DNA from 3 places in the Streptomyces javensis genome. Region 3 is predicted to be linked to each of the others. Evidence: riboswitches for the same ligand, from Rfam matches in the RefSeq annotation. Region 3 holds a riboswitch; each other region holds the start of a gene.
What was found. Region 3 has a riboswitch for cobalamin ahead of ABD329_RS07190 (ABC transporter substrate-binding protein). Riboswitches for the same ligand answer to the same signal wherever they lie in the genome.
Positions count from the first base shown of each region.

Region 1: another riboswitch for cobalamin. It lies ahead of ABD329_RS31905 (cobalamin biosynthesis protein); the one in region 3 lies ahead of ABD329_RS07190 (ABC transporter substrate-binding protein).
Region 2: another riboswitch for cobalamin. It lies ahead of ABD329_RS00265 ((2Fe-2S) ferredoxin domain-containing protein); the one in region 3 lies ahead of ABD329_RS07190 (ABC transporter substrate-binding protein).

Region 1 covers NZ_BAAAIF010000046.1:471-10,950, reverse strand. The annotation lists gene ABD329_RS31935 (ABC-F family ATP-binding cassette domain-containing protein) at 1-819, opposite strand, end outside; gene ABD329_RS31930 (hypothetical protein) at 980-2,440, opposite strand; gene ABD329_RS31925 (alpha/beta hydrolase) at 2,638-3,765, opposite strand; gene ABD329_RS31920 (class II aldolase/adducin family protein) at 3,860-4,546, opposite strand; gene ABD329_RS31915 (inorganic phosphate transporter) at 4,980-6,251, shown strand; gene ABD329_RS31910 (hypothetical protein) at 6,265-6,516, shown strand; cobalamin riboswitch at 6,659-6,876, shown strand; gene ABD329_RS31905 (cobalamin biosynthesis protein) at 7,023-8,021, shown strand; gene ABD329_RS31900 (cobyric acid synthase) at 8,018-9,622, shown strand; partial or broken gene ABD329_RS31895 (magnesium chelatase ATPase subunit I) at 9,681-10,480, shown strand, end outside.
Region 2 covers NZ_BAAAIF010000001.1:72,778-83,257, reverse strand. The annotation lists gene ABD329_RS00300 (cytochrome P450) at 1-742, shown strand, start outside; gene ABD329_RS00295 (ArsR/SmtB family transcription factor) at 747-1,730, opposite strand; gene ABD329_RS00290 (MFS transporter) at 1,844-2,995, shown strand; gene ABD329_RS00285 (TetR/AcrR family transcriptional regulator) at 3,076-3,681, shown strand; gene ABD329_RS00280 (DMT family transporter) at 3,732-4,691, shown strand; gene ABD329_RS00275 (hypothetical protein) at 4,731-5,084, opposite strand; gene ABD329_RS00270 (FAD-binding dehydrogenase) at 5,308-7,122, opposite strand; gene ABD329_RS00265 ((2Fe-2S) ferredoxin domain-containing protein) at 7,296-7,679, opposite strand; cobalamin riboswitch at 7,720-7,912, opposite strand; gene ABD329_RS00260 (NAD-binding protein) at 7,962-9,890, opposite strand; gene ABD329_RS00255 (hypothetical protein) at 10,048-10,224, opposite strand; gene ABD329_RS00250 (glycoside hydrolase family 97 protein) at 10,417-10,480, shown strand, end outside.
Region 3 covers NZ_BAAAIF010000005.1:89,926-100,405, forward strand. The annotation lists gene ABD329_RS07150 (TetR/AcrR family transcriptional regulator) at 1-101, shown strand, start outside; gene ABD329_RS07155 (IclR family transcriptional regulator) at 194-967, shown strand; gene ABD329_RS07160 (FHA domain-containing protein) at 1,221-2,015, shown strand; gene ABD329_RS07165 (polysaccharide lyase family 7 protein) at 2,115-2,897, shown strand; gene ABD329_RS07170 (serine/threonine-protein kinase) at 3,160-5,034, shown strand; gene ABD329_RS07175 (DUF2165 domain-containing protein) at 5,084-5,623, opposite strand; gene ABD329_RS07180 (carboxymuconolactone decarboxylase family protein) at 5,797-6,270, shown strand; gene ABD329_RS07185 (RNA polymerase sigma-70 factor) at 6,318-7,247, shown strand; cobalamin riboswitch at 7,268-7,481, shown strand; gene ABD329_RS07190 (ABC transporter substrate-binding protein) at 7,542-8,582, shown strand; gene ABD329_RS07195 (FecCD family ABC transporter permease) at 8,594-9,607, shown strand; gene ABD329_RS07200 (ABC transporter ATP-binding protein) at 9,604-10,434, shown strand; partial or broken gene ABD329_RS07205 (transcriptional regulator) at 10,469-10,480, shown strand, end outside.

The DNA.
Region 1 (10,480 bases), on a different contig from region 3:
CTGCGCGTTCAGCGCCGCGGCCTTCTTCTCGGCGTTGGCGCGCTCGCGCTTGCGGCGCTTCTCGTCGGCCTCGCGCTGGGCCTGGTAGAGCTTCCAGCCCATGTTGTAGATGTCGATCATCGAGCGGTTGGCGTCGAGGTAGAAGACCTTGTTGACCACCGTCTCGACGAGGTCTTCATCGTGGGAGATGACGATGAAGCCGCCGCTGTAGGTCTTGAGGTAGTCCCGCAGCCAGGTGATCGAGTCGGCGTCGAGGTGGTTGGTGGGCTCGTCCAGCAGCAGGATGTCGGAGTCCGAGAAGAGGATCCGGGCCAGCTCGACCCGGCGCCGCTGACCGCCGGAGAGCGTATGGAGCGGCTGGCCGAGCACCCGGTCGGGCAGGCCGAGGCTGGCGGCGATGGTCGCGGCCTCCGCCTCGGCGGCGTATCCGCCCTTGGTGAGGAACTCGGTCTCCAGGCGCTCGTACTTCTTCATCGCCCGCTCGCGGGTGGCGCCCTTGCCGTTGGCCATCCGGTCCTCGTTCTCGCGCATCTTACGGAGCACGGAGTCGAGCTCACGGGCCGAGAGGATGCGGTCGCGGGCGAGGACGTCGAGATCGCCGGTGCGCGGGTCCTGCGGGAGGTAGCCGACCTGACCGGAGCGCGTGATGGTGCCGCCGGCCGGGATGCCCTCACCGGCCAGGCACTTGGTGAGCGTGGTCTTGCCGGCGCCGTTGCGGCCGACGAGACCGATGCGGTCGCCCCTGGCGATACGGAAGGAAGCGGACTCGATGAGGACGCGGGCGCCGGCACGCAGCTCGACGCCGGAGGCGGTGATCACGGGAATTACTCCTGGGCAGGGTGGACGACGGACGGGACGGACGAGGGCGGCCGACGCCGTCTAATGCACGAGGAGAATTGCCATGCGGCTAGTTTAGCGGTGGCGGGCAAGTCGTTTTCCCCCGGCTTTCCCCCTGGCTTCCCCCTCGGCCGCCCCTCCCTCAGGCCCCGCCCGTGTGCACCTGGAAGGCCGCCCGGCGCACCGCCTTGGCCAGGGCCGGGTCGGGGTGGGCCGCGGCCAGCGCCACCAGGACCTGCACGGTGCGGGGGTGCCCCACGGCCCGTACCTCCGCCAGCAGCGCGGGCACGGTGCCCTGGACGGCGGACTCCAGGTGGCGGACGAGCAGCGGGCTCTCCCCGTGGTCGGAAATGGCCGCGGCGGTGTCCACCCACAGCCAGGTGGCCTCCTCGCGGGTGAGCGCGTCCAGCGCCTCGTCCGGGTCGGCGCCCTCGTGCTCGGCGAGCCACAGCAGCGCGTACGGCCGCAGACACGATTCCTCGACGACGGCCCGTACGTTGGGCTCGGCGGGCGCCCCGACGACGCGCAGCGCCTCGAAGGCGAGCCCGCGCAGCAGCGCGTCGTCGCCGCGCGCCGCGTCGATGAGCTCGACGACCGCGCTGCCCACGGGGCGGGCGGCCAGCCAGGCGCGGTACTCGGCGCGGGCGGGGCCCGGGGTCAGGCCCGCACAGCCGCGCAGCATGTCGGCGGCGTGCTGCTCGATGTTCCCGGCCGGGCTCTGGGCGGCGACGCAGATCTGCTCGAGTTTGACCCACACCGCCCAGTTGCCGAGCGCGGTCAGCTCGGCCTCCCGGCGGTCGCCCTTGGCGTCCTCGGCCGCGCTCCCGGCGCCCTCCGGCCCCTCCTGGGGCTCCTCCCGCACCGTGAGCGCCCCGACGGACGAGAGGGCGTCCAGGGCCCAGTCGAGCAGCCCCTCGAGCGTGGCGGTGTCCTCGGCGTCCTTGGCATCATCGGCGGTCGCGGCGCCCCCGGCGGGCTCCCGGTCCTCCGTGACCTCTTGGGGGACCTCGCACCGCTCGGTGCGCAGCTCGGCGACCCGCTGCCGGAGCATGTCGAGCAGGGCGGAGATCTGCACGGGACCGGCCGAGAGCTGGAGCAGGGAGAGCAGCTGCGGCACGGCCTCGACGACCTCCGCGACCGCCGTCGGCTCGGCCGTCTCGGGGGCGGGGCAGGCCAGCGACCACGCGTCCAGGAGCGCGACCCAGCCGCGCAGCACGGCGCTGTCGTCCCGGTCCCACGCCTGGAGCCGCCAGCCGGGGCGGGTGGTGCCCGCGTGGTGCTCGATGAGGCCGATGAGACGAGCGCGGTCCCAGTCGGTCCGCACCTCCCGCTCGCTCACCCCGAGCGCCTCGGTGGCGCGGGCGGCGGCCTCGTCGGACAGCGCGCCGGGCGCGCCGTGCTCGGCCGCGGCCCAGTGGGCGATCGCCACGGCCCCGGTGAGCCCCGCCCTGGCCTGCCGGGCCAGCTCCGACGGGGGCGGTGTGCCCTCCGGCGGACGGGGCGCCGGTCTTGAGCCGCGGTTCACCGCGGGCCGGCGGGCCGTGGCCATCGGCCGGTTACGGACAAGTCGGAGCCGGGAGTCGCGCGGAGTACGGGACGTCACGGAAGCAGTCTCGCCGTTGACGGCCCGAAAGCCCAATCGGCACCCGTCCGGCGGTCGCCGCGAAGGGTTCACGCCACCTTACGAACGCTTCCGCCGCCGCCCCGCGAACGCCTCCCGCGCCGCCCCGCACGCGCTTTCGCGATCGCCTTACGGGCGCTACGGGAGGCCGGGCGGCGCGGGTGGCCGCCTCAAGGGCGCTACAGGAGCGGTATCAGAAAGCGCCGCAGCGCCTCCTCGTACGCCTCGGGGTCCGCGTTCCACATGGCCGCGTGCGGGGCCTGCCGCACCGTGTGAAGGGTCACCAGATCGCGCCGCCGGTCGACGAGTTCGCGCGAGACGTCCCAGGGCGCGAGGGTGTCGTCGGGGCCGTGGGCGACGAGCGTGGGCACGGACAGCCGCTCCGGGTCGGCCACCTCCGGGAGCCTGCTGTCGTGGAGTCCGGTGCGCCCCTCGGCGGCGCGCAGGGCGAGCGGGAGCAGCGGCGCGGGGATGCCGCGGGCCGCGGCGAGGGCGCGCAGGGTGGCCTGCCAGTCGAGCACCGGGGAATCCAGGACGAGGCCGATGACGCGGTGCCGCAGCGCGGAGTTCGCGGCGGCGTGGAGGGCCATCGAGGCGCCGATGGACCAGCCGTGCAGCACGACCCCGGTCGCCCCGTACTCGACCGCGTAGCGGATGGCCGCGTCCAGGTCGCGCCACTCGGTGTCGCCGAGGTGGGATATGCCGTCCTCGGAGCGCGGGGCGCCGGGGTCCCCCCGGTAGGCGAGGTCGAGCACCGGCACCCGCAGCTGCCGCAGGAAGGGCATGACGACCATAGGGTGCTCACGGGTGGTGCCGAGGCCATGGGTGGTGATCACCCAGGTGGAGCGTTCGCCGGGGATGAACCAGGCGGGCAGCGGGCCGAGTTCGGCGGGCACGTCCACGTCGGCGTGGTCGATGCCGAGCGCGTCCCGCGGGTTGCCGATGTGCACCTGGGGGGTCAGCCGGACCCGGGTGCCGGGGGTGAGCTCGCCGTGGGTGACCCGCTCCAGACGGCGCACGACACAGTCGGCGGGGTGCGGGGCGTCCTCGATGACGGGGCCGACGACGGCGTGGCAGGAGCGGCCGGTGAGGCCGTAGGTGCCGGGGCGCAGCGAGGCGAGCGAGCGGGTCAGGGTGATCTGGCCGGCCGCGGTCGCGTGGACGGTCAGCGGTGCCTCGTTCGGCAGCGGACGGTCGGGGACCGGTTTCAGCGCAGCACCGGTGGCGTACCGTCCGGCCGCCACCGCGGCCACGCCGACACTCAGCAGGGTGGTGGCGGCCGCGACCGCCGTTGTTCGCAGACGCATCCCTCCCAGTGTGGTCGGGAAGGCGGCCCCCGGCCAGCGGGCGTACCCGGCCGGGTGACCGCCCGGCCGGGGCCCGGGCGCGTGCCCGGCGGGCTCAGCCCTTCTGGCCGTAGCCGCTCAGCTTCTCGGCGGCGCGCCGCATCTCGTCCGGCGGGATCAGGGAGGGGGTGCGGCCGGGGACGGAGACCGCGGTGAGCCAGACCCGGCACATCCATTCGAGCTGGGCGGTGCGGTCGTACGCCTGTTCCAGGGTGGCGCCGTGGACGACGGTGCCGTGGTTGCGCAGCAGACAGCCGCTGCGGTCGCGCAGCGCCTCGAGCATGGCGTCGGCCAGTTCGTCCGTGCCGTAGAGCGCGTAGGGCGCGACGCGGACCGGGCCGCCGAGGGCGGCGGCCATGTAGTGGACCGCGGGGAGCTCGTCGACGAGCGTGGAGACGGCCGTGGCGTGGACGGCGTGGGTGTGGACCACGGCCTCGGCATCGGTCTCCCGGTAGATCGCGAGGTGCATGGGCAGCTCGCTGGTGGGCTTCAGCGTGCCGAGGACCTGCTGTCCGTCCAGGTCGACGGCGACGGCGTCCCTGGGGCCGAGCCGGTCGTAGGGGACGCCGCTCGGAGTCACCAGGACGGTGTCGCCGACCCGGGCCGAGACATTGCCCGAGGTGCCGACGACCAGACCGTCGGCGGTGGTCCTGCGGGCCGTACTCACCACCTGCGTCCATGCCTGCCGCAGGGGATGCGTCAGCCGCGGCTGCGGCTGCCGCGGGGATCGCGACTGGGTCACCTGCCCTCACCTCCGGGGCCGATCCTTCCAGGCGGCCGCCGGCCGCGCGGCGGCGGGACCAGCGGCGGGCGCCGTGGGACCGGCGGCGGGCACGGTGGGACCGGCGGCGGGCACGGTGGGACCGGCGGCGGGCACGGTGGGACCGGCGGCGGCGCGGCGGGGGACTACGACCGTGCTTCGTGGGCACCCGACTCCGGGCGGGTGAACGTGGGGGGCCGGCGGACGCCCGCGAGACCGGTCCAGGGGCCGCCTCCGGCGGCTCTCGACCGCGGCTCAACTCCCGTACGACATGGGAAAGTAGGCTGGAATTCACTGGGTTTTAGCGACCCCGCAACCATGTCACCCCGATGCCCCGCTCAGTTCATCTCCCGTTCACCCTGTTTCCTTACGTTCACCGTGCCACTAACGACCTTCGAACTGATTGACCGGGTGTATGGAACACATCACGCTTCTCATCGGGATCGTGATCGTCACGGCCTTGGTGTTCGACTTCACGAACGGCTTTCACGACACGGCTAACGCCATGGCCACCACCATCTCCACGGGAGCACTCGGGCCCAGGGTGGCGGTGGCGATGTCGGCCGTCCTCAATCTCGTCGGCGCGTTCCTGTCCGTGGAGGTGGCCAAGACCATCTCCGGCGGGATCATCGACGAGGGATCCGGTATCCAGCCAGAAGTGATCTTCGCGGGACTCGTCGGCGCGATCCTGTGGAATCTGGTGACGTGGCTGGCCGGACTCCCCTCCAGCTCCTCGCACGCCCTGTTCGGCGGTCTGATCGGCGCCACCGTGGTCTCCGTGGGCCTGGACGGGGTCAACGGCGACGCGATCGTCATGAAGGTCCTGATCCCCGCCGTCGCCGCGCCGATCGTGGCCGGCATCGCCACGCTGGCCGCCACCCGGCTCACCTACCGGCTCGGCCGCGACCGCTCCCCCGAGGACACCGCGAAGGGCTACCGCGCGGGGCAGATCGCCTCGGCCGCCCTGGTCTCCCTGGCCCACGGCACCAACGACGCCCAGAAGACGATGGGCGTGATCACCCTGGCGCTGGTCACCGGGAACGTGGTGGCGCCCGACTCCGACCCGCCGCTGTGGGTCATCGTCTCGGCGGGCCTGGCCATCGCGCTCGGCACCTACCTGGGTGGCTGGCGCATCATCCGCACCATGGGCAAGGGCATCACCGACATCCAGCCGCCGCAGGGCTTCGCCGCCCAGACCGGCGCCGCGACCGTCATCCTCGCCTCCTCCCACATCGGCTTCGCGCTGTCCACCACCCAGGTCTGCTCCGGCGCCGTCATGGGCGCGGGTGTCGGCCGTAAGGGCGCCGTGGTGCGCTGGTCGACCGCGGGCCGCATGGTGGTCGCCTGGGTGCTGACCCTCCCGGCCGCCGGGCTGGTGGCGGGCGCCGCCGCGCTCCTCGCCGACCAGGGGAACGCGGGAATCACGGCGGTGGCCGTGCTCGCCGTCCTGGCCTGCGGGGCGATCTGGATGCTGTCGCGCCGCAAGCCCGTGGACCACACCAACGTCAACGAGGTCGGCACCCAGGAGCCGGTGGGCGCCGTCACGGCCGCCCTGCGGTCCGTGGCCCCGCCGCCCGCCGGTGCGGCGAGCGCCGCCCCCGAGAGCGCCGCCCCCGAGGACGACACCTCGGAGAACACACCCGAGCAGACCCCCACCCCCGCCGCCGCGAGCAGCGCCACCCGCTAAGGAGCCAGGAAACATGAGCATCGACTGGGCGGCACTCGGCCAGGTCTTCGGCATCAGCCTCGCGGTGACCGTCGGCATGGTGGGCGTCTTCACCCTGGGCATCGTCGGCACCTCCCGTAAGGCGGCGCCGGAGCAGGGCGGCACGGCCGCCGCCGTGCCCGGGGGCGCGGTGGGCGGCTCCTCGCTCGCGCGCACCGGCGCGTACGCCTGCTTCGCGGTGTGCGCCGCGGTCGTGGCCTACGGCATCTATCTGATCGTCGCCTGAGGGCCCCGCTGTCCCCGGATGACCCACCGGCCGCCGGATGGTGGCGCTGACCAGCGCCGTCCGTCCGGCGGCCGTCTCGTGGGGGCGGTCGTCTGTGGGGCTCGGCACACTCGGGCGTCATGGGTCATATGCGAGTTGACGGCCATTCGCGGCCCATGGTGGACTTCCCGAGCCAAACGGCGGCAGGAGAGGAAGCCGGTGAGAATCCGGCGCGGTCCCGCCACTGTCACCGGGGAGCACCTTCCCATCGCCTGGATGGGGTCACGGCTCGTCCGTACGGTTCGTCGCGTACGCGGGGCTGGAAGACCGGGAGGGCCGCGGATCCGGGAGCCAGGAGACTCTCACCGCCGGTCACGTCGAACCAGGGCGAGGACCCTGAGTGAGGACATACCGCCATGCCCGGCATCGCCACGCCGCCAGCCCTCCCTGTCCGCTTCGGCTCTTCCGGCCCCTCCGGCCCGTCTGGTTCCGTATCGCCGCGCCGAGGCGTGACGGCGGCCTGACGGATGCCTGCCGACCACGCCTCGTTCGCGTGCGGCGCGGCCCTCGGCTTCCTCGGCGACCTCGCCACGGGTGATCCGCGCCGCGGCCATCCGGTGGCCGCGTTCCTGCGCGCCGCCGCGGCCGCCGAGCGCCGGCTGTGGCGCGACCACCGGGGCTACGGGGCCCTGCACACCGCGTTGTGCGCGGGCGGCGCGGCCGCCGGTGCCGCGCTGCTGACCCGCGCCGTACGGGGACTTGGCAGCCGCCGTGGCGCGGCGGTCGCGCTGACCGCCGCCGCCACCTGGGCCGTGCTGGGAGGTACGAGCCTGGGCCGTGAGGCACGGGCCGTCGGCGGGGCGCTGGCCGCCGGGGACCTCGAGGTCGCCCGGGAGCGGCTGCCGCATCTGTGCGGCCGCGATCCGCAGGCGCTGGACGGGCCGCAGATCGCCCGCGCGGTGGTCGAATCGGTGGCCGAGAACACCTCAGACGCCGTCGTGGGCGCGCTGGTGTGGGGCGCCGTGGGCGGGGTGCCGGGGCTCATAGCATTCCGCGCCGTCAACACCCTGGACGCCATGGTGGGCCACAAGTCGCCGCGCTACCGGCGGTTCGGCTGGGCGGCGGCCCGGCTGGACGATGTGGCCGGCTGGCCCGGTGCACGCCTTACGGCGACCCTGGCGACGCTCGCGGGCCCCGATCCGCGCGGTGCGTGGCGCGCCTGGCGGCACGACGGCGGACGCCATCCGAGCCCCAACGCGGGCCCTGTGGAGGCGTCCTTCGCGGGCGCGCTCGGCGTCCGGCTGGGCGGCGCCCTCGCGTACGGCGGCCGGGTCGAGAACCGGCCGGTGCTCAACTCCGGCGGGCGGCCGGTGGAGTCGGCCGACATCGAGCGGGCGATACGGCTGTCGCGGCGCGTCGGTGTGCTGGCGCTCGGGGTGTCCATGGCGGCCCGGCCGGTCCTGAGGGCGTTGACGGGGCGGCCCCGGGCCCTGAGAACCCGGGCCTTGGGAAGGGGCGGCGGATGAGCGGCATACGCGGTAAGGGCGGCACGGAGGGTTCCGGGGCGCGCGGCGGGGGGCTGCTCGTCGCGGGCACGACCTCCGACGCGGGCAAGAGCGTGGTGACGGCCGGGATCTGCCGGTGGCTCGCCCGTAAGGGCGTCAGCGTGGCGCCCTTCAAGGCGCAGAACATGTCGCTCAACTCCTTCGTCACCCGGGAGGGTGCGGAGATCGGGCGGGCGCAGGCCATGCAGGCGGCCGCCGCGCGCGTCGAGCCCAGCGCGCTGATGAACCCGGTCCTGCTGAAGCCGGGCGGCGACCGCAGCAGCCAGGTGGTGCTGCTGGGCAAGCCGGTGGGCGAGCTGAGCGCGCGCGGGTACTTCGCCGGGGCCGGAGCCCCCTCGCCCGGCGAAAGGCTCTCAGCGGGGCGGGAGGCGCTGCTGGGGACCGTCACGGAGTGCCTGGAGGAGCTGCGGCGCACCCATGACGCGGTGATCTGCGAGGGCGCGGGCAGCCCGGCCGAGATCAATCTGCGCCGCACCGACATCGTCAACATGGGGCTGGCGCGTGCCGCCGGGCTTCCGGTCGTGGTGGTCGGGGACATCGACCGCGGTGGTGTCTTCGCGTCCTTCTTCGGCACGACCGCGCTGCTGTCGGCAGCCGACCAACGGCATGTGGCCGCCTACCTGGTGAACAAGTTCCGCGGCGATGTGAGCCTTCTGGAGCCCGGTCTGGAGATGCTGCGCGACCTCACCGGGCGCCCGACCGTCGGGGTGCTCCCGTTCGCCCACGGGCTGGGGATCGACGAGGAGGACGGGCTGCGGGTGTCGCTGCGCGGCGCGGTGCGGGAGAGCGTCGTGGCGCCCCCTTTCGGCGCGGACGTCCTGCGGATCGCGGTGGCCGCCGTACCGCTGATGTCCAACTTCACGGACGTGGACGCGCTGGCGGCAGAACCGGGCGTGATCGTGCGGTTCGTGGACCGGCCCGAGGAGCTGGCCGACGCCGACCTGGTGGTGCTGCCGGGCACCCGGGGCACCGTAAGGGCGCTGGAGTGGCTGCGTGAGCGCGGGCTGGCCGACGCGATCGCCCGGCGGGCCGCCGAGGGCCGTCCGGTGCTCGGCGTCTGCGGCGGCTTCCAGGCGCTCGGGGAGCGCATCGAGGACGAGGTCGAGTCGAAGGCCGGGACGGTCGCCGGGCTCGGGCTGCTGCCGGTGCGGGTGCGGTTCGCGGCCGAGAAGACCCTGGCCCGGCCGGTGGGCGAGGCGCTCGGCGAGCGGGTGGAGGGCTACGAGATCCACCACGGGGTCGCCGAGCTGCTGGACGGGGCCGAGGAGCCCTTCCTGGACGGCTGCCGGGTGGGCTCGGTGTGGGGCACCCACTGGCACGGCTCGCTGGAGAGCGACGGCTTCCGGCGGGCTTTTCTGCGGCGGGTGGCCGCCGCGGCGGGCCGGGCGTTCGTCCCCGCGCCGGACACCCGCTTCGGCGAGCTGCGCGAGGAGCAGCTCGACCGCCTCGGCGACCTGATCGAGGAGCACGCCGACACGGACGCGCTGCTGCGGCTCATCGAGGAGGGCGTCCCGGAGGGGCTGCCGTTCGTCCCTCCGGGGGTCCCAGGGGGGACGCCATGACGAGCCCCCACTCCCACACCGGACCGCTGTGCCCACGCACCCCAGGAGGTATCGCCGCGTGACCACCACCTACCCCTTCAGCGCGATCGTCGGCATGGACGGCCTGCGGCTCGCCCTGCTCCTCAACGCCGTCTCACCCGCCGTGGGCGGCGTCCTGGTGCGCGGCGAGAAGGGCACGGCCAAGAGCACCGCCGTAAGAGCGATCGCCTCGCTGCTGCCCGAGGTGGACGTGGTGGCCGGGTGCCGGTTCTCCTGCGACCCCGCCGCGCCCGACCCGTCCTGCCCGGACGGACCCCATGAGCCGGGCACGGGCGAGGCGCGCCCCGCGCGGATGGTCGAACTGCCCGTGGGCGCCTCCGAGGACCGGCTGGTGGGCGCGCTCGACATCGAGCGGGCGCTGTCGGACGGGGTGAAGGCGTTCGAGCCCGGGCTGCTCGCCGACGCCCACCGCGGGGTGCTCTACGTCGACGAGGTCAATCTGCTCCACGACCACCTGATCGACCTGCTGCTCGACGCGGCCGCCATGGGCGCCTCCTACGTGGAGCGCGAGGGGGTGTCCGTACGGCACGCGGCGCGCTTCCTCCTGGTGGGCACCATGAACCCCGAAGAGGGCGAGCTGCGGCCGCAGTTGCTGGACCGCTTCGGCCTCACGGTGGAGGTCGCGGCGTCCCGCGACACCGAGGAGCGGGTCGAGGTGGTGCGGCGGCGGCTGGCGTACGACGAGGACCCCGAGGGGTTCGCGGCGCGCTGGGCGGCGGACGAGGAGGCCCTGCGGGAGCGCATCGCGGCGGCGCGCGCCCTGCTGCCGCGGGTGGCTCTCGGCGACCGCGCGCTGCGGCAGATCGCGGCGGTGTGCGC
Region 2 (10,480 bases), on a different contig from region 3:
CTTCGCCGAGATCGCCCGGCGCAGGGACGAGGAGGACAGCGGCGCCACCGATGTGCTGGGGCGGCTGCTGAAGGCGCGGGACGACCAGGGGCGCGCGATGAGCGACCAGGAGATCCGCGATGAGCTGCTCACCCTGCTGGAGGCCGGGCTCGAAACCACGGCGACCGGCCTCTCCTGGGCCTTCGAACGGCTGATGCGCTCCCCGGAGATACTGCGGCGGCTTCAGGAGGAGTTGGAGCGGGGCGAGGACGACAGCTACCTCGAAGCGGTCGTCAAGGAGGTGCTGCGGCTGCGCCCGGTGATCACCGGCTCGGGGCGGCTGCTGGACAAGCCGCTGCGGCTGGACGGCTACGAGATCCCGGCCGGGTGGGTGGCCATCCCCATGTTCTCGCTCATCCACCAGGACAGCGAGGCGTATCCGGACCCCGAGGAGTTCCGGCCGGAGCGGTTCCTCGGCGAGGGCGCCCAAGCGGCACAGAAGTCGTTCCTGCCGTTCGGCGGCGGCCGACGCTACTGCGTCGGCGCCCAACTCGCCATGATGGAGATGAAGGTGATCATTCGGGAGGTGCTGCGGAGGGTGGAGCTGACCGCCGCCGACCCCGCACCGGAGGCCCAGCGCATGTGGCACGTCACCCTGGTCCCGGGAAAGCGCGCCGTCGCCGTGGCCCGCGAACGGCCCCTGGACCGCGCACCGTTGAACGAGGAGCCGAGGTGCCCCGTGCACCCGGCCCCGTCCGAATAGGCCATCACTCCCGCGGGGCGGCGGTGAGTCGGTCGCCGAGGGGACTCCGCCGGTACAGCACCTGCCGTCCGTGGCGCGCCCGGGTGACCAGACCCGTGGCGTGCAGGACGCGCAGGTGCTGGGACACCGCGCTCGGAGTCACCCTCAGGCGGCGGGCGAGCTCGACGGTGGGCAGGGGCTCCTCGAGGAGGCCGAGGAGCCTCGCCCGGGGCGCGCCGATGAGCGACACCAGCGCGGACGCGTCATGGGCGGGCTCCGAGGCCCACAGCGTCGCCACGCCACGGCTCGGGTAGACCAGCGACGGAGGTTCCTCCGGGCTCACCGGGGGCGCGGGCTTGTGCGCGAAGACGGAGGGCAGGAGGAGCAGTCCCCGGCCGGACGCCACCACGCGGTGCCGGCTGATCATCTTGGCGATGTGCAGCACCCCGTTGTGCCAGCGCAGATGGGGATGCATATCGGCGAAGAGCAGGCGTGCGCCTCCCATGGCCAGTTGGCGCGCGCGATAGGTCATGTCCGCCTCCACCACGAGTCGCAGCCGCGGCCACATCGGCTCGACGGCGATCTCCCAGTACTGGCGCAGAAGGGCGCAGATGGTGTCGCGGAGTCCGGCGACGGAGGCGTCGTCGGCGGTGGCATCGCGCAGCGCCGGGGGCAGCGGGTCCGGCGCATGCGTGGCCAGCAGATCGCGGCGGACCAGGTCGGGAGGGGTCTGGCGGACGACGGCGAGTTCGTCCTCGAAGGCCGGGGCGAAGGTCACGGGCCGTGGAGTCAGAAAGTCCGGCAGGGTGCGTCGCCGCGCCACCAAGGACATCAGCAGGTCGGTGTCCAGGGCGCCGAGTTCGCCCAGCACGGCCCTGCGCCACGGGAGATGCACGGCGGACAGGCTCGGATCGCGCAGCACCCGCAGGCTGAACACCGTCTCGTTCAGAGGCGATACGGCGAACCGCGTGTCCGCCAGGTCCTCGACATCGAGCACAAAGCTGATCATTAAGTCATACGCTACATCGATTGGCAGCGGAGCGCCGGTGCCATGGACTTCGGCGCATGACATCCCACGACACATCCCGTGAGACACCCCCTGAGTGTGCGGACCACGGCCGGATGAGCCGCCGCATGGTCCTGCTCCTGGCCATCACCTGCGCCGTGGCGGTGGGCAATATCTACTTCCCGCAGGCGATCGGCCCGCTGGTGGCCGACGGGCTGCACGTGTCCGCCGACTCGGCCGCCGTGGTGGTGACCGCCACCCAGGTCGGCTACACGGCCGGGATCGTCCTGCTGGTGCCGCTCGGCGACCGGATTCCGCACCGTACGTTCCTCGTCGTCCTGCTCGGCCTCACCGGCCTGGCGCTGCTCGCCGCGGGTTGCGCACCGGCCCTGCCGCCCCTCGTCGCCGCCAGCGCTCTCGTCGGCCTGGCCACGGTGGCGGCGCAGATCGTCGGCCCGCTGGCGGCCGGTCTCGTGGCCGCCGACCGCCGGGGAGCGGTGACCGGCACCCTGCTGAGCGGATCGACCGGCGGCATGCTGCTGGCCCGCACCTTCAGCGGCACCCTCGGCGAGTGGCTGGGCTGGCGGGCCCCGTATCTCGTGGCCGCGGTCCTGGCCCTGCTGCTCGCCACCGTCCTGGCGTTCGCGGTCCCCGCCACGGCCCCGGCATCCCGGCAGTCCTACCCCGCGCTCCTGGCCGAACCGCTGCGCCTGCTGCGCACCGAGCCGGAGCTGCGCCGCTCCTGCTGGTACCAGGCGACCGTCTTCGCCGGATTCTCGGCCGTCTGGACCTGCCTGGCGCTGCTCCTCACCGGTCCCGCCTACGGGCTCGGCGCCCAGGCCGTCGGCATGCTCGCCCTGGTCGGCGGGGTGACCATGCTGTGCACCCCGCTCGCCGGGCGTCTGGTGGACCGCCTGGGGCCCGATCCGGTGAACCTCGTCTGCCTGCTCGGGGTGCTCCTCTCGACCGCGATCCTCACCCTGGGCGCCCTGGGCGGAACGCCGGGCCTGGCCGCCCTGACGATCGGCACCCTACTGCTCGACGTGGCGATGCAGTCCGGCATGGTGGCCAACCAGGCCCGCGTCTACGCCCTGCGCCCGGACGCCCGCTCCAGGCTCAACACCGCCTATATGACCTGCGCCTATCTGGGCGGCAGCGCGGGTTCCTGGCTCGGGGTGCGCGCCTGGGGCCGGGCCGGCTGGTGGGGGGTGTGCGCACTCGTCGCGCTTCTCACCGTCCTCGCCCTGGTCCGCCACCGGATCCCTTAATCATTCAACCGCTTCCGGAACGCCCTCGGCGCCCCCTATAGTAGGTAGACCTACCTACCTAATCTGTCAGGGTGCAAACGATGAGTGAGACCGGTGTGAGGACGACGGAGCCCGGGAGGCGGCGGCCGGCGCGGGAGCGTCTGCTGGCGGCCGCCGCGCGCCGCTTCTACGCCGACGGCGTGACGGCGACCGGGATCGACACGATCACCGCCGAAGCGGGTGTGGCGAAGATGAGCCTGTACAACAACTTCTCCTCCAAGGCCGATCTCGTCAGTGCCTATCTGGATGCCCGCCACGAGGAGTGGCTGGCGCTGTACCGGTCACGGCTGGAGCGGGCCGAGAGCCCCCGCGACGGCGTCCTCGCGGTCTTCGACGCCTACGCCGATCACGCGGCGTTCGCCTACGAGCGCGGCTTCCGCGGCTGCGGTCTGCTCAACGCGGCCGCCGAGCTGCCCGCCGGGGACGAGGGACGGACCGTCGTACGCCGCCACAAGGAGGAGGTCGAGCGGCTGATCTCCGGCCACCTCGAGGAGCTGCTGCCCGAGCGCCCCGACGACGCCCGCACGATGGCGGAGCACCTGGCGTTCCTGCTGGAGGGCGCGATGGCGCGGGCCGGTCTGGAAGGCGACGACAGCCGGCTGCGGCACGCCCGCGCGATGGCGGCGGCCCTGCTGGACCGGCTGTGACGGCCCCCGGACCCGGCGCCCGCTCTTCCGTGGGCGCCGGATCGTTGTGCGTGCTCGCCGCGTCCGTGCTGTGGGGCACCACCGGCACCGCGGCCACCTTCGCCCCGGACGTCGGCCCGCTCGCCATCGGCGCCGTCGCCATGGGCCTCGGCGGACTGCTCCAGGCCCTGGTCGCCGCTCCCCGCATCGCCCGCGAGGCCCCACTGCTGCGTGCGCGGCGCGGCACCGTACTGATTGGCGCGGTCGCGGTGGCGGCGTACCCCCTGGCGTTCTACAGCGCGATGCGCCTGGCCGGAGTGGCGGTGGGCACCGTGGTGTCGATCGGCATGGCCCCGCTCGCCTCGGCCGTGATCGAACGGGTCATGGACCGGCGCCGGCTGACGCGCCGCTGGAAACTCGGCGCCGCCCTGGGCCTGTTGGGCACCCTGCTGCTGTGCGCGGGCCAGGCCGCCGGGGCCCCCGGCGACGCGGAGCGGACCTCCACGGCCGCCACGGTGCTCGGCGTGGGGCTCGGCCTCATCGCGGCCACGACCTACGCCCTCTATTCCTGGGCGGCCCACCGGCTGATCATCCAGGGGGTCACCTCCCGCGCGGCGATGGGCGCGGTCTTCGGCGTGGGCGGGCTGCTCCTGGTGCCCGTCCTGCTGGTCACCGGTGCCCCGCTCCTCGACTCCGGGTCCGACGTGGCCGTCGGGGTGTACATGGCGCTGGTGCCCATGTTCGCGGGCTACGTCCTGTTCGGCTGGGGGCTGGCGCATGTGCCCGCCAGCACGGCCACCACGCTCTCCCTGCTGGAACCGGCCGTCGCGGCCGTGCTCGCCGTGCTGGTCATCGGCGAACGCCTGCCCGCCGTCGGCTGGGGCGGTATCGCACTCGTCCTCGCCTGCCTGGCCGTCCTCACCGCCCCGGTGGACGTCTCCGGGCGGCGCCGAGAGCGACGGGACGGCGTGACGCCGCCACGGCGCACCGCGGTGGAGCACTCCGTCGCCCGGTCGGACCCGGCGCCGTAGCGGAGTCCGGCCACCGCGGGCCATCCGCGTGCGGTGCTGTCATTCGGCCCTCCGCGGGCCGGAGAACCTCTCCGCGAGTTCGCGGTGCTTGTCGGCGGCCAGCTTGGCCTGGGCCGTGCTGATGGTCGATCCGGCCATCCTGCCCAGACGTTCGACCTCGTCCGCGAAGCGCAGATGCTCCTGTCGTGCGTGCTCACGGCAGGCGAGGCAGGTGACGTTCTCCGGGCGCGGCGAGGTCATCGCGTACGGCGCCCGCAGCCCGCAACCGGTATCGACCAGGCTCGGCAGGTCACCGACCAGGCCGAACGTGGATGCCATCATCTCGCGCACGGCGGCCACGCCACGGACGACCTTCGACTCGACATGGATGTGCGGATCGTCCCCGCCCAACACGTCCTCCTCGCCCCGGCCCCGTGGCCGACCGGGAGCGTTCCCGGTCGGGCCGCGGAGTGCGGGACGAGTCTCCCACGGGCCCGGTGCGCACTGGCTTCAGAGGGTCGGCTGTGCGGCGGCGGACCACTGGCCGGTCATGGCCTGTCAGGTCGCGGGCGGCCGGGCCGGTGGTGTCGCGGGCGGCCGGGCCGCCGCGGCAGCTGAGAGCGTTCTGTCCGCCGGGTCAGGTCGCCGTCGCGGACGCCGCCGCGCGGCCCGCCGTGCGGCCCGAGAAGAGGCAGCCGCCGAGGAAGGTGCCCTCCAGGGAGCGGTAGCCGTGCACCCCTCCGCCACCGAAGCCCGCCACCTCACCCGCCGCGTACAGGCCGCTGATCGGGTGGCCGGAGGCGTCCAGGACGCGGCCGGAGAGGTCGGTCTGGAGGCCGCCGAGGGTTTTGCGGGTGAGGATGTTGAGGCGCACGGCGATCAGCGGTCCGGCGCCCGGGTCCAGGATCCGGTGCGCGGAGGCGGTGCGGCTGAGGGCGTCCCCGGGGTAGGCGAGCGCGTTGCGGATGCCCATGACCTGGACGTCCTTGGTGTACGGATTCTCGATCTCGCGGTCGCGGGCCTCGATCTGCCGTTTGAGGTCCGCCAGGTCGATCAGGTTGTCGCCGGTCAGCTTGTTCATGCCCGCGACCAGTTGGGGCAGGGAGGTGGCGACCACGAAGTCCTCGCCCTTGTCCCGGAACCGCTGGATCGGCTCGGGGGTCTGCCAGATGCGGGAGAGGAGCTGGAGGATGTCCTTGTTGGTCAGGTCCGGGTTCTGCTCCGAGCCCGAGAGCGCGAACTCCTTGGCGATGATCTTCTGGGTGGTGACGAACCACGAGTAGTCATGGCCGGTGGCGGTGATCGATCCGAGGGTGTGCAGGGTGTCGTAGCCCGGGATGTCGGGGCTGGAGAAGCGCCTGCCCTTCGCGTCGAACCACATCGACGACGGGCCCGGCAGAATGCGGATGCCGTGGCCCGGCCAGATCGGGTCGTAGTTCCTGAGGCCCTCGGTGTAGTGCCACATCCGGTCGGGGTTGACGATCCGTCCGCCCGCCTTCTCGGTGATCGCCAGCATGCGGCCGTCCACATACGCGGGGACGCCGGTGACCATGAACTTCGGCGGTGAGCCGAGCCGGTCGGGCCAGTTCCGGCGTACGAGGTCGTGGTTGGCGCCGATACCGCCGGAGGTGACGATCACCACCGGGGCGCTGAGCTCGAAGTCGCCCACCACGGTGCGCGAGGTCTGCTTGCCGCGGGCGGCGTCGCTCGGTTCCAGGATCGAGCCGCTCACTCCGGTGACGGCGCCACCGGTGACGATCAGCTCGTCCACCCGGTGCCGGAACGTGAAGGTCACCCGGCCGTCCTGCGCGGCGGCCCGCACCTTCTTCTCGAACGGCTCGACCACGGCCGGACCGGTGCCCCAGGTGACGTGGAAACGCGGCACCGAGTTGCCGTGGCCGTCCGCGAGACCGCCGCCGCGCTCGGCCCAGCCGACGATCGGGAACCATTGCACACCGAGCCCGTGCAGCCAGGACCGCTTCTCCCCGGAGGCGAAGTCCACGTACGCCTCGGCCCACTTGTGGGCCCAGTAGTCCTGGCCACCGGGGTCGCCGACACCGCGGTCGAAGCCCGCCGTGCCGAGCCAGTCCTGCCAGGCCAGTTCGGGGGAATCCTTGATCCCCATCAGCCGCTGCTCCGCGGAGTCGACGAAGAACAGGCCGCCGAAGGACCAGAACGCCTGGCCGCCGAGGTTGCTCTCGGGCTCCTGGTCGAGGAGGAGCACCTTGCGCCCCGCGGCCGCCAGTTCCGCCGTGGCCACCAACCCGGCGAGCCCGTGGCCGACCACGATGGCGTCCGCGTCCGAGGACGCCCCGGAGGCGGCGAAGGCCGGAACCGCCGTCTGGGCGAGCGCGGCGCCGGCGAGCACACCGCCCGCCGCCGTCAGGGCACGGCGGCGGCTGATCCCACCGACCCCGGCGGACGACGCGGAATTCTCTGTGGAGTTCTCCATGAGCTGCCTTCCGGAAGGGGGTTCGGAGGGTGCGGGAGATACGGAGGGGGTTGCCGCGACGGAATCGTGTTACCGACCGGCAACGTGTTACCGACGGTAGCCCACGGGGTGCGAGGCCGCCAGAGTTCTGCTCACGACAGCAACTCCCGTGCGTCGTAGGGGACTTCGGTCGCTCAGCGACCGCCGGGTGACGGCTCGGCCGAGGCGCTCCCCCGTGGCGAGAACGCGTACAGATCGAGGATGTCGGGCAGCGGTGCCACCCCGGGGCCGCCCGCCCGGACCCAGGCCACGATGTCCTCCGTCGCGTCCGGGTCGTTGACCAGGCCGAGCCACACCGGCCTGCCCCCGGCGGCCCGCCCCGCGGCCGACGGCTGCACCACGATCACATTGGCCTGGTCGCAGACGTCCAGACACTCGGAGACGCGTACGGGCGCCTCCTCACCGAGCCGCGTGATCTGCGCGGCATGGTCGACGCCGGTCACCTTGGGGCTGCCGCAACAGCAGTCCCGGCACACGGTCACCCGGCACGGCAGCGGGTCGGTCGGCCCTACGGGCACGCCGCACCACCCCTCCTCCGGGGTAGTCCGCCCCGGTGTCGATCGAGGAGGCGACCGCGTGAGTCTCCTGGCTCTCGGGTCGATGCTCGTCCCGGCCTTCCCACCCGCGTATGCGGGCAGTGGCCTGTCCGGGATCCGCTCGCCGATCACAGTGGCGGTACCGCGCCGGATTCCCACCGGCTTCCTCGTTCCGCCGTCGCCTTTGTCGCCCGGCATCATCGCATCCCGGACACCGCCACACCACGCGGCCCCGGCCCCAGCGGGGCGACGGGCGGCCCGGCGTCAGCCCCGGCGGACCGGCGCCCCCGCCAGGATCTCCCCCAGCCCCTGGCGGGTGGCCGCCAGCACCACGCGGTCCTGGGGCCGCAGGGCATAGCCGGGGCGCAGATCCCATACCAGGGCGGGCTCCTGCTGGACGGCACCGTCATAAGGGGGCGCCGCCCCGAGGTCGCGTCGCCGGTCCGCGGGCTCGGCCGCGTCCAGCGCGATCACCCGCCAGGCACCCGGTACGAACGCCTCGGCGACGGTACGTCCCTCCAGTTGCGGATGCCCGGCGACATTCAGGGCGGCGAAGAGCAGCACCCTGCGCTCGACCGGTATGGCACCGAGGACCTGACGTCCCATCATGGCCCCGGCGAACGCCGGAGCCGCCAGGCTGGAGACGCTGCGGCTGCGGGTGAGGGCCCGCGGATGGGCCGCGCGCAGCGTGCGGTAGACGGCGGTGGCGAAGCGGTCGTCGTACAGGCGCAGGGCCACCCGGAGCCGGGGCTTGACCGAGCGGGCGTACAGCGTCGCCTCCAGGTTGGTGGTGTCGGCGCTGGTCAGGGCGAGCAGGGCGTGGGCCCGCTGGATTTTGGCGGCCTCCAGGACGCCTTCCTGGGTGACGTCACCGAGGACCGTCGGCACCCCCAGTCTGCGGGCCAGCGGGATGCCGCGCGCCCCGGGATCCTCTTCCACGCACACCACGGGGATGTCCATCTCCCGGAGTCTGGCCAGGACCCGGGTGCCGACCTTGCCGAGCCCGAGCAGTACGACATGGCCGGACAGGCCGCGCGGCGGGCGGCGCAGCGCGGACGCGGTGCGGAAGGTGCCCAGCGCTTCCAGCGCGGCGGCCACCAGGACGGGCAGCAGAAGCAGTCCGGTCAGCCCGGACAGCAGTTGCAGGACCTTGCGTCCGGTCGGCTCGTCGAGCGCCGGGTCGTCGATCGCGAGCACGTCCAGCACCGTGAGGTAGGCCGCGTGGAGCAGCCCGGCTCCGGTGAGCCGCCAGGAGATGATGGTGAGGACGAGCACGGCGATCGCCATTCCGGCGACGGACCAGCGCAGCCGGCGGGAGAAGAGCGAGGCGAGCGGCAGTCGGCGGCTGCCGAGCCGCTGCGGCGGCAGCGGTGTGCCGATGGCGGAGACGGCCTCGAGCACCACCGTGTCGCGCCCGGTGGCGGCGGCCACCTCCTCGTCCCCGGGCAGCAGCCTGGGCCCTTCGTCCCCGCTGCTGTCGGAACCCTCGCTGCCGCCGGGGTCGCTGGTGGTGGACGAGAGCAGGGCGAGGGTGCACAGCCCCGGGCGGGCCACCTCGTCCGTGCCGGGCGGGGTGCGCTCGGCCGCGCGCAGCAGCAGCCCGTCGGCCTGGAGCACTTTGCTGGTGCCCGCGACGGCGGTGGCCGCGAGCGCGGGGGCGGCGGTGTCGGCGTCCGACAGTACGGTGGTGGTGGCGTCCAGCTCCGCCGGGTCCATGCCGGGATCGGCGACCCGCGCCGCCTCGTCGAGGAGTTCCTCCAGGTGCTGGCCCAGCTTGCGGTTGTAGAGCCGGATCACCAGCCGCAGCCGGGGGTTGAGGCGGCGGGCCCGCAGTGCGGCGTGGATGTTGGTCTCGTCGTCGTCATGGACCAGGGCGAGCGCCGTCGCCTGATCCGCGCCCGCCTCGGTCAGCACGTCCTCGTCCAGCGCCGGGGCCTCCATGACCCGCACTCCCCCGTCCGGGGCGGGGTCGTCCGCCGTCTGCCGGGGCAGCGGGACCCGCCCGACGGCCGCGCTGAACCTGCCGAAGAGCGCCGAGGTACGGCCTCCCGGCCGCCATCCCGCGATCCGCTGCCCGGTGGGGTCCGCCAGGGGAGCGCCGCCGGGAATGACGACGGTCACCTGTGTCCGGTAGACGTCGTGGAGTTCGGCGGCGAGGCGGTGGGCGAGCGCGTCATCGCCGCAGACGATCATGCGGACCGGCCCCGAGGGGGACGGCGGGGTGGATGTGGAGGTGGAGAACACGACGGCGAAGCCCCCCGTTGGTTCCGTGGTGATGATCAGACCGTACCCGGTCCGCCGTCAAGGAGAGTTGGCCGTCCCGCCGCCGAAGGATCCGTATCGCCGCCGCTCACTCCCTCGGGGCGCCGCACCGCGCACAGCGGGTGAACTCGGCGGTGTCCTGCATCGCGCCGCAGTCCGCACACACCATCTCCAGCCAGCAGGCGGGGTCCCCGCCCTCGGGTTCGGCGGGCGCCGGGTCCGCCGTCTCCCGGTCCGGGTCGCCGGGCCGAGCCGTGCCGCTCATCGTGTGCGCCTCCTCGTCCGGACCGTGCGCGGGTCCGTTGACCGACCCTCTACCCCTGGCGTCGTCCCCGGAAGCAGCCCAGCCATAGATCCGATCTCTCATGCGCCAACAACCCTTGACGGGGCGTAATGCCGCCCAACCCCTCCCCAGTTATCGGATGACTCGGTAACGTATCCGCCTCGGGAGGCAACGATGCCGAGATCTTACCGACGCTCCGCAGTGGCATTTCTGCTCTGCGGCGTCCTGGCCATGACGC
Region 3 (10,480 bases):
GGCGACGCCTCCTGCGCATCTCCCTCGACGGCCTCGGCAGCCGCAACACCGAACCGCTGCCCGAACCGGGACCGCGCGCGGATCCCTCCGTGAACGACTGACCCGCCGACCGGAGACCGGGCCCGCGGCGTCTGATATTTTGGACATTGTCCGCGGAAACGTGTTCCGCTGAAACGTGTGCTGGGAGGCCATCGTGGCGCGTCTCACCGCTCCGGCCCTTCGCCGGGGCCTGGACATCCTGGAACTGCTCATCGACCAGGATGAGGGGCTACGGGTTCCGGAGATCACCCAACACCTCGGCCTGCCCCGTGCCACCACGCACGAACTCGTCAACACACTGGCCGACCGCGGCTATGTGACGATCTCCAAGGAGACCGGACGCGTCGTGATGGGGCTCAGCGCCCTGCGTCTCGGTGCCGGCTACGAGCGCGGGCTCGACCTCGCCACCGTGGGCCGGGAGTGCGCCGGCGAGGTGGCGCGGGCATGCGGCGAAACGGTCCAGGTCGTCGTGCGCGACGGCGCTTTCGCGGTGTTCATCGTGCGGATCGACAGCAAGTACTCGGTCCGGCTGGTGTCCCAGGTGGGAAGCCGCCTGCCCGCCTCCTGCACCGCGGGCGGAAAGGCCCTGCTGAGCGCGCTCCCGGCCCGGGAGCTCGATGAGCTGTTCCCGAACGACAAGTCGCTGAAGCAGATGACCTCCCACAGCATCTCCACCCGCAAGCGGCTGCTGTCCGAAGTCCAGACGGCCCGCGAGCGAGGCTGGACCGAGGAGTTCTGCGAGTCCAACGACCACGCCGCCTGCGTCGCCGCCCCCGTGTACGACCGCCTGGGCAACTGCGTGGCGGCCATGAGCATCTCGGTACCCACCCCGCGCTGGGGCGACACGGAGAAGGAACGCTACGTCGAGCTGGTCCTGGGCGGCGCGAAGGCGATGGCGCGACGGCTGGGAGCGAGCGTGCCGTCGTAACCACGCACCAGCACGCCTGCCCAGTGGAACCCTGGAGCCTGTTCCACGACCTCGTGGAGGCCGAGCCGGGGCGGGGGCCGGGGTCATGTCCGGGGCCGGGTCCGGACCTGGCGGCCGATGAGCCCCGTCGCGGCGGGGCGTCCTCCCGTCGTACGGGCCCGTCCCGGGACGGGTCCCGGAGGAGGGCGCGGACCCTGGTGGGCGTGCGTGTCCGCGCGCGTGTCGAGAACCGCCCGAACCGAGGAGACCGCCGATGCCCCTCTCCGCCAGCCTCGCGCGCGGAGTCGCGCCCAGCACCCCCGGCATGCTGCACGCGCGCACCGTGACCGGCGACCTCGCCGCACCACCCCGGCCGGGGCTGACGGTCCGCTTCGGGCGGGGCGAGAAGCCGGACGTGGATCTGGGCGTCGGCGTGGACGACCTCCGGGTGAGCCGGCGCCACGGCGAGCTGACGTACCGCCAGGGGCAGTGGTGGCTGCGGAACACCGGGCGGCAGCTCGTCCGGCTGCCACGCGGCACGATGATGCACCTCAGCACCGAGCCGATCCCGCTCGACACCGGTTACACCCCGCTGTTCGTCAAGGGCTCCGGCTACCGTGAGCACCTGGTCGAGCTCTATGTGGCGGGCCATGACGACCAGGGGCCGGTGTCGCGGCGGCGCGCCGAGACCCTTCGGCCGGAGATCTGGCCGCTCGACGACGACGAACGGCTGCTGCTCGTCGTCCTCGGCCAGCGGTATCTGCTGTACGAGGAGGATCCGCGCCCCCTGACGTACGCCACGGCGGCCAAGCAGCTCGGCTATCTCCGCCCGGGCGCGGGCTGGAACGAGCGAAAGATCGAGTACCGGGTCGAGGCCGTACGCCGCCGTCTGCACAGCACCGGTTTCAGGTACCCGGTGATGCACGACAAGTCGCAGGGCCGCCCCGCCGACAACGGGCTGCTGCACAACCTGCTCAAGGGGCTGGTGGAGTCCACGACGCTGGTACCGCCCGATCTGGACCTCATCGAGGACGACGCCGGCTGGCCCGATCCCGCGCCGGAGGGGTAGCCCGAGCCGCTCCGGCGCGGTGACTGCCCGGTTCCGGGACCCGTCCCGGAAGCGGTGGCGAATGATGCCCGTCGCCAAGCGAACAGGAAGGAACACCCCATGAGGTGCATGCGCATCATCGTCCTCGCGGGCCTCACCGTGGCCGCCACGACGGCCGCCCTCGCGCTCCCGGCGCAGGCCGGCGTTCCCGCCCGCCACCACACCCCGGCCGCCCCGTGCGAGTACCCCGCCGACGTCCTCGACCTGACCAACTGGAAGCTGACGCTGCCCACCGGCGAGGACGAGGATCCGACCGACATCACACAGCCCGATCTCGCCACCTTCTCCGCCAAGCCCTGGTTCCAGGTCACCGGGGACTGCGACGCGGTCCAGTTCCGGTCCGCCGTCAACGGCGTGACGACGGGCGGCTCCAACTACCCGCGCGCCGAACTGCGCGAGATGACCGACGACGGGGAGGAGGCGGCCAGTTGGTCGACCACCGAGGGCACCCACACCCTCGTGGTCAAGGAGGCGTTCACCGCGCTCCCCAAGGAGAAGCCGCACCTGGTCGGCGCCCAGATCCACGGCGGGGACGACGACGTCACGGTCTTCCGCCTCGAAGGCCGCAAGCTCTACATCACCGACGGCGACGACGCCCACCACCACCTCGTCACCGACGACTACGAGCTGGGCACGGAGTTCGAGGCCAAGTTCGTGGCACGGAACGGGAAGATCGACGCCTATTACAACGGGGAGCGTGAGACCACGATCTCCTCCGACGACGACAGCAACTACTTCAAGGCGGGGGCATACACGCAGGCCAACTGCGGCAACTCGGACCCCTGCGACGATGACAACTACGGCGAGGTCCACATATCCGGCCTCAAGGTCACCCACTCCTGAGGCATGTGACGCTGGCGCCTGCCCCCGTCGCATGTGCTTCCGCAACACCGCAACCTCCACAAAGGTGAAGATTTCTGGAGTGGTGGGTGAATTCCCTTCTCAACCGGCCAGGTCCCACGCGCCTCTGGCGCACGCCGAGCCCCGCACCGTCCTTACGAGCACCGCAAACGGTGCGTGTCTTTCCGCGTACGCAGTAAGTTCGATGCGCGTGCGCTAACGGCAGACAGCAGCGGTTCTGGTCTCGCAGGAGGGGAGTGTCGTCGTGCGGCGGGGGGAGAAGATCGGCAAGTACCGGCTCACCAAGGGGCCCGTCGAGGGAGGGAGAGGCGCGGTCTGGTTCGCCGTCGACACGGAGCTGGGCCGGTCCGTCGTCCTCAAGCGGGCCCTGCTCGAGGACAACAGCCAGGCCGACTTCGACGAGTTGCTGGCCGAAGCCCGCGCGCTGGCGAAGTTCAGCCATCCGAACGTGGTCACCCTCTACGACGCCGTCCGCGCGGGCAAGGGCAGGAACGCCACGTTCTGGCTGGTGATGGAGCATGTGACCGGCGGCAGCCTGGACGTCCCGGTGAAGCTGGCCCCCGAACTCGCGGCGCACATCGGGGCGCAGATCGCGGCCGCGCTGGCGGCCCTGCACGACAAAGGCATCGTGCACTGCGACGTCAAGCCCGGCAATATCGTGATCACCCCCGACCGGGTCGCCAAGCTGACCGACTTCGGCGCCGCGTACCGGGTGGACGGCAGCGAGACGATCACGCCCAACGGGCCGGTCAGCCTCACCCCGTTCTTCGCCGCCCCCGAGGCGTTCCGGGGAGCGCCCGAGCGCGCGTCCGACGTGTTCTCGCTCGGCGCCACCATGTACTGGCTGGTGACGGGGACCCCGCCGATGCGCGGCGCCGGGCGGGCGGTCCGGATGGAGGCCATCAGCCCCCAGGTCGGACCGCTCGGATCCATCCTCACCGCGATGCTCCAGCGCGACCCCGGGGCCCGGCCCACGGCCGCCCAGGCGCTCGCCGCCCTCACGGACGTCGCGGGCCCCCCGGACCGGTTCCCGACCCTCCCGATGGCCCCGTCGACCACGCCGTACACGGACGTCCTGACGCGCGGCGAGGCCCCGACGGCGACGGCAGGGCTGCCGCGCCGCACGGCGACGCTGGTCCGCCGCCGTCCCTTACTCCTGACCGGCGCCGCCGCCGTCACGGCACTGGCCATCGCCGTTCCGTTCATCGTGATGAACCTGGGGGACGAAACCGGGGACAAGGCCACCCCGGCACCGGGCAGAACGGCCGCCGCGGGCTTCATCGGCGACCCCCGCACGGCCGACCCGTGCGCCCTGCTGAACGCCACCGTGTTCCATCGGTACGACGAGGCCCGACTCGACCGTGACTACGGCAACTTCAACCGTTGCGACGTCCTCCTGAAGGAGCGGAGCGAGGAGGTCGTGGACGTCAGGGTGGAGCTCGACGCCGATTCGCTGCCGGAGGGCGTGGCGAGGAAGACCGAGGGTAGGGTCACCGTCGTGGAGCGCACCGCCGAGGACGACGAGTGCGAGCGCGCCGTGGCGGTGAAAGGCGCCCGCGACAACAGCCTCCGGGTCACCGCGGCCGCGAGACAGCCCAAGGAGGTCAAGGAGCCGCTGTGCGACACCGCCGACCGCGCCGCGGGAGTCGCGGTCAAGGTGCTCAACCGCGGTGAGATCCCCCGGCGTTCCCCGGACTTCCCGTCCACTTCGCTGGCGCACCTGGACGCGTGTACGTTGCTCGACGTCAAGGCGCTGGAGAAGGTGCCCGGCATCGACGCCGGGGACCCGGACGTCGGGTTCGGCCGCTGGCAGTGCCAGTGGAAGTCCACCACCAGCGAGTTCGAGGTGGATTTGCGCTTCGACCAGGGCGATCTGCCGCGCGAGAAGGGTGCCCGGTCCACCAAGCTCAGCGATCACCAGGCCATCGTGCTACCGGAGGACGAGGGCCCGGGAAGCTGCCGTGTCGAGGTGGTCCACCGTCACTACACCGGGCTGGACCGGGTGAAGGGCACCGAGCGGGTGGCCCTCGTCCTCAAGGGGGCGGGCCGCAAGGGCCGTCCCTGCGAACTGGCCACCGACCTCGCCGGATCGGCCGCCGCCGCGTTGCCACCCGCCTGACCGCCGAAGTGGCGGGGAAGGCGGGCGCGGTGAAGGTGTGAAGTCCCGATCAGTCCGTGGCGCCGGGCTCGTCCCGCTCGGCCGCGAGCAGGTGAATGAGCAGCAGCACGATCCCGGAGATCAGGAAGACGCGGGTGGCGGCCTCCAGCCCGTTCCACGCCTTGGACTGCCACATGGCGAACCATTCGCCGCCGATGGCGATGAACCCGGCGCCGAACAGCAGCATGAGCATCACCAGCCCCACGGTGCTGGCCTGACGGGCGCGGCGGACGCTGCCTCCGCGCAGTCCCGCGCCCCACATGGCCGTCGCGGCGATGAGCACGAGGGCGGCGACGCTCTCCCAGACGATGATGGCGACGTAGGCCGTGTCCTGGAGCGCGGTGGACTTGATGGCCCGCCACATCAGGTCGTCGTCCTTGAACGTGGTGTCCATCGCCAGGACGTGGCGGACGAATTGCTGATTGGTGTCGAAGTCGGTGATGTTGCCGAAGGCCACCAGCGCGATGTACAGCGCGATCGTCCCGGTGAGCACCCCCGAGACGGCGGAGTAGGCACGAGGGGAACGTATTCTGCCGGTTCGCTCGCTCACGATGACTCTGTCTCCCCGTTGTATTCGGTTGATCGGATCGAGCCGTAGCGTACAACTGTTTGGCTCAGCGGGTCCGGTGGCGGGGAGACGCAGGTCACATCTGTCCATGTCACAGGGGATCGGGCCATCTCGTCTCAGGGGTGTAGCCACTGACGACCACCGAGGAGCACACCATGGACGCGCGACTGAACTACTCCGCCAGCCCGACCGCGGGCAAGGTCCTGGGGCCCGTCATGGCGGCGGGCAAGGCGGTCAAGGACTCGCCGCTGCCGCCCCCCACGCAGGAGCTGGTGGCGCTGCGGGTGAGCCAGATCAACGGCTGCGCCGTCTGCCTCGACATGCACACCAAGGAGGCCGCCGCGGCCGGTGAGACCGCGGTGCGGCTGAACCTGGTGGCGGTATGGCGGGAGGCCACGGTCTTCACCGACGCCGAGCGTGCCGCGCTGGAGCTGGCGGAGGCGGGGACCCGGGTCGCGGACGCGGCCGGTGGCGTCAGCGACGAGGTGTGGGCGAACGCCGCCCGGCACTACGACGAGGAGCAGCTCACCGCCCTGGTGATCCTGGTCTCGTTCATGAACATGGTGAACCGGCTGAATGCCATCACCCGGCAGCCGGCGGGCGACTACCAGGTCGGGCAGTTCCACTGACCGGCGCCGGTCCGTCCGGCCGGTCGTTCTTCCAGGAGGGAATCGGCGTGAGCGAGGTCGAGGAGTTCGAGGAGCTGCGGCCACTGCTGTTCTCGATCGCCTACCGGATCCTGGGCAGTGTGAGCGAGGCCGAGGACGCGGTGCAGGAGACATGGCTGCGCTTCGACGGCTCGGCCACCCGGCCCACGTCGACCAAGGCGTATCTGTCGGCCACGGTGACACGCGTCTCGATCGATGTGCTGCGCTCCGCGCGGGTGCGACGGGAGGAGTACGTGGGCCCGTGGTTCCCCGAGCCGCTGCTCAGCGATCCGTACCAGGATCCGGCCCGGGCGGTGGAGCTGGCCGACTCGGTGTCGATGGCGGCGCTGCTGCTCCTGGAGCGGCTCAGCCCGCTGGAGCGGGCGGTGTTCGTGCTGCGGGAGGTGTTCGCCTTCGGGTTCGACGAGATCGCCACGGCGGTGGGGCGGTCCGAGGCGGCCTGCCGGCAGCTGCTGGTACGGGCGCGGCGCCATATGGCGGCCGGGCGGCCGCGGTTCGCGGCGGACCGGCGGGAGCGGCAGGAGCTGGCCACGCGGTTCTTCGAGGCGCTGAAGGACGGCGATGTGGGCGGGCTGCGGAAGCTGCTGGCCGCCGATGTGCGACTGGTCGGGGACGGTGGCGGCAAGGCCCCGCAGCTGGCCAGGGCCGTCATGGGCGCGGAGAAGGTGGCGCGGCTGCTGGGCGGTGTCTTCCCCTGGCTGCTGCGGATCGATGTGTCGTTGGAGCCGCGCGAGGTCAACGGCCAGCCCGGCGCGATCTTCCGCGACCGGGACGGCAGGGTGCTCCACACCCTGGTCCTCGATGTGCTCGACGGGCAGATCCAGACCATCCGCACGGTGGTCAACCCCGACAAGCTCGGCCACCTCGGGCCGGTCGGCGACGCCTGGGCGGTGGACCGCGAGGTGAGGCGGGCCCGCCGGCGGCCTGGCCGAGCATGAGACCGGCCGGGCGACGGCCTTGGTAGTCTCGGGGGGCCAGTCGTGCCACATCCGAGGCCAGGGAATCCGGTGTGAATCCGGAGCTGACGCGCAGCGGTGAGGGGGACGGGCGGGGCAGATGACACCACTGGGAGGAGTCCGTGACGGCCGCGGGGCCGTCGCGAACGAGCACCGGGAAGGGGCCCCGTCCGGACGAGCCCGAGTCCGAAGACCTGCTGGCACCTCCGCGCCCGGTGCGCGGAGGACGACCGTAGGCCAGGCTCCGCGTACGAGCCCCGACCACCGAGGCTGCCCGTGCTCCGCTCCGCCCGCCGTACCGCGGCGTTCCTGCTCGCCCCCGCCCTCCTCCTCACCGCGTGCGGTGGCTCCGGCCATGACGACGCGGACGCCGGGAAGCCCGCCGGTTCGGGCTTTCCGCGCACGATCGACAACTGCGGCCACAAGGTCACCTTGAAGTCCGCCCCGAAACGGGCCCTCTCGCTCAACCAGGGCACCACGGAGATCCTGCTCTCACTCGGCCTCGCCGACCGCATGGCTGCCACCGCCACCTGGACCGACCCGGTGATGAAGGGCCTGGAGAAGACCAACGCCACGGTGGAGCGCCTCGCGGACAACGCGCCGTCCTTCGAGAAGTCCCTGGACGCCGAACCCGACTTCGTCACCGCCTCGTTCGTCTCCACCCTCGGCAAGGGCGGCGTGGCCACCCGCGAGCAGTTCGAGAAGCTGGGCGTGCCCACCTATGTCTCGCCGTCCGACTGCGCGGCGGGCAGGGACACCGCCAGCGGTGGCGACGGCTCCCGCGACAAGCCCCTCACCCTCGATGTCGTCTACGGCGAGATACGCGATCTGGCCCATGCGTTCGGTGTCGACGAGCGCGGAGAGAAGCTCGTCGCCCGGCTGAAGGAGCGCGTACGCAAGGCCACGGACGGACTGGATGCCTCCGGAGCCTCCCTCATGTACTGGTTCGCCAACTCCCAGTCGCCCTACCTCGCCGGCTGCTGTGGCGCGCCGGGCGCCATCACCCGGGCCGTCGGGGCGAAGAACGCCTTCTCCGATACCCACGACGAGTGGCCGCAGATCAACTGGGAGACCGTGGCCGACCGCGACCCGGACGTCATCGTCCTCGGCGACCTCACGCGCAAGCAGCAGACCGCGGAGACCGCCAAGGCGAAGGTGCGTTTCCTCGAGACCAACGCCGCCACCCGCAACCTCACGGCGGTGAAGAGGAAGCGGTACATCCTGCTGAGCGGGCAGGCCATGAACCCGTCCATCCGCACGGTCGAAGGGGTGGAACAGGTCGCCGCCGGGCTGCGCGACCTCGGGCTCGCCAAGTGAGTCCCGGCCACCTGAGCACCCGCCTCCTGTCGCTGTGCGCGGGAGGGCTGGCCGCGCTGCTCGTGTCGGTGGCCTTCGCCGTGACCATCGGCCCGGCCGACATCTCCACGGCCGACGTATGGGCGGCGGTCACCGCCCATCTCGGTCTGGGGGACAGCACCTTGCCACCGCTTCGGGACGGCATCGTGTGGAACCTGCGCATGCCGCGCACGCTGCTGGCCGCGGTGTGCGGGGCGGGTCTGGCCCTCTGCGGGGCCGTGATGCAGTCCCTGCTGCGCAATCCGCTGGCCGATCCCTTCGTGCTCGGGGTGTCCTCGGGCGCTTCCACGGGCGCCGTCACCGTGGTCGTGCTCGGCGTGGGCGGCGGGGCCGTGTCCCTGTCGGCGGGCGCGTTCACCGGTGCGCTGCTGTCGTTCGGCCTGGTCCTGGTGCTCAGCCACAGCCTCGGCGGCAGCACCGACCGCGTGGTGCTGTCCGGAGTGGCCGCCATGCAGCTGTTCTCCGCGCTGACCTCGTTCATCGTCCTCACCTCCGCGGACGCCGACACCACCCGGGCCGTGCTGTTCTGGCTCCTCGGCTCGCTCACCGGCGCCGGATGGGGCGATGTGCTGCTGTGTTCCGCCGTCCTGGCCGCCGTGCTCGTGGTCTGTCTCGGCTACGCCCGCACCCTGGACGCGTTCGCCTTCGGGGAGGAGGCCGCGGCGGCGCTCGGTGTCCGGGTGGCCCGCACCCGTCTCGTCCTGCTGTGCGCGACCGCGCTGCTCACCGCGACCCTGGTCAGCTCCGCCGGGGCCATCGGCTTCGTCGGCCTGGTCCTCCCGCACGCCACCCGCGCCCTCACCGGCTCCGGCCACGCCCGCCTGCTGCCGGTGACCGCACTGGCCGGGGCGATCTTCCTGGTGTGGGTGGACACCGCCGCCCGCACCGTCATCGACCCCCAGGAGGTCCCGGTGGGCGTGGTGACGTCCCTCATCGGCGTACCGGCCTTCGTCGCCGTGCTCTACCGCGGCCGGAGGAAGACATGACCGACTCCACCGCGGAAACCCCGGACATGGGGTTCCTCGCCACCGGAGAAGCGGCGTCCGGGCTCCGCGCGGACCGCGTCAGCCGCCGCACCGACGGCCGGCTGATCGTCGACGGCATCACCCTCACCCTGCGCCCCGGCGAGACGGTGGGTCTGCTCGGCCCCAACGGCTCGGGGAAGTCAACCCTGTTGCGGCTGCTCGCCGGGGTCCTCGCCCCCTCCGCCGGAGTGGTCACCATGGACGGCCGCGCCCTGCCGCAGGTCGGCCGCCGCGCCACGGCCCGCCGTATCGCCACCGTCGAACAGCACGCCCACACCCAGACCGAGCTGACCGTCCGCGAGGTGGTGGCCCTCGGCCGTATCCCGCACCGGCGCGCCTGGGCGTCGGCCTCCGCGGCGGACGCCCGGGCCGTCGACGCGGCCCTGGAGCGCAGCGGACTGGCCGACCGGGCCGGTCAGTCGTGGCACACCCTCTCCGGTGGCGAACGCCAGCGCACCCAGATCGCCCGGGCCCTCGCCCAGGAACCGCGCGAGCTCCTGCTCGACGAGCCGACCAACCACCTCGACATCCAGCACCAGCTCGATCTGCTCGACCTCGTCGTCAGCCTGCCGATCGCCACCGTGATCGCCCTCCACGACCTCAACCTCGCCGCGATGTACTGCGACCGGCTGCTCGTCCTCCGCGAGGGACGGGTGGTGGCCGAAGGCACTCCCGGCGATGTGCTGACCCCGGCCCTGATCAAGCGGGTCTACGGCGTCGAGGCCGATGTCACCCACGATCCGGGCCACCCGGTCATCCGCTTCCTGCGCCGGACACCGGAGCCGTGAGATCCCGGACCCCCTGATCGCGGACGACCAGGCGATGGTGCGCACC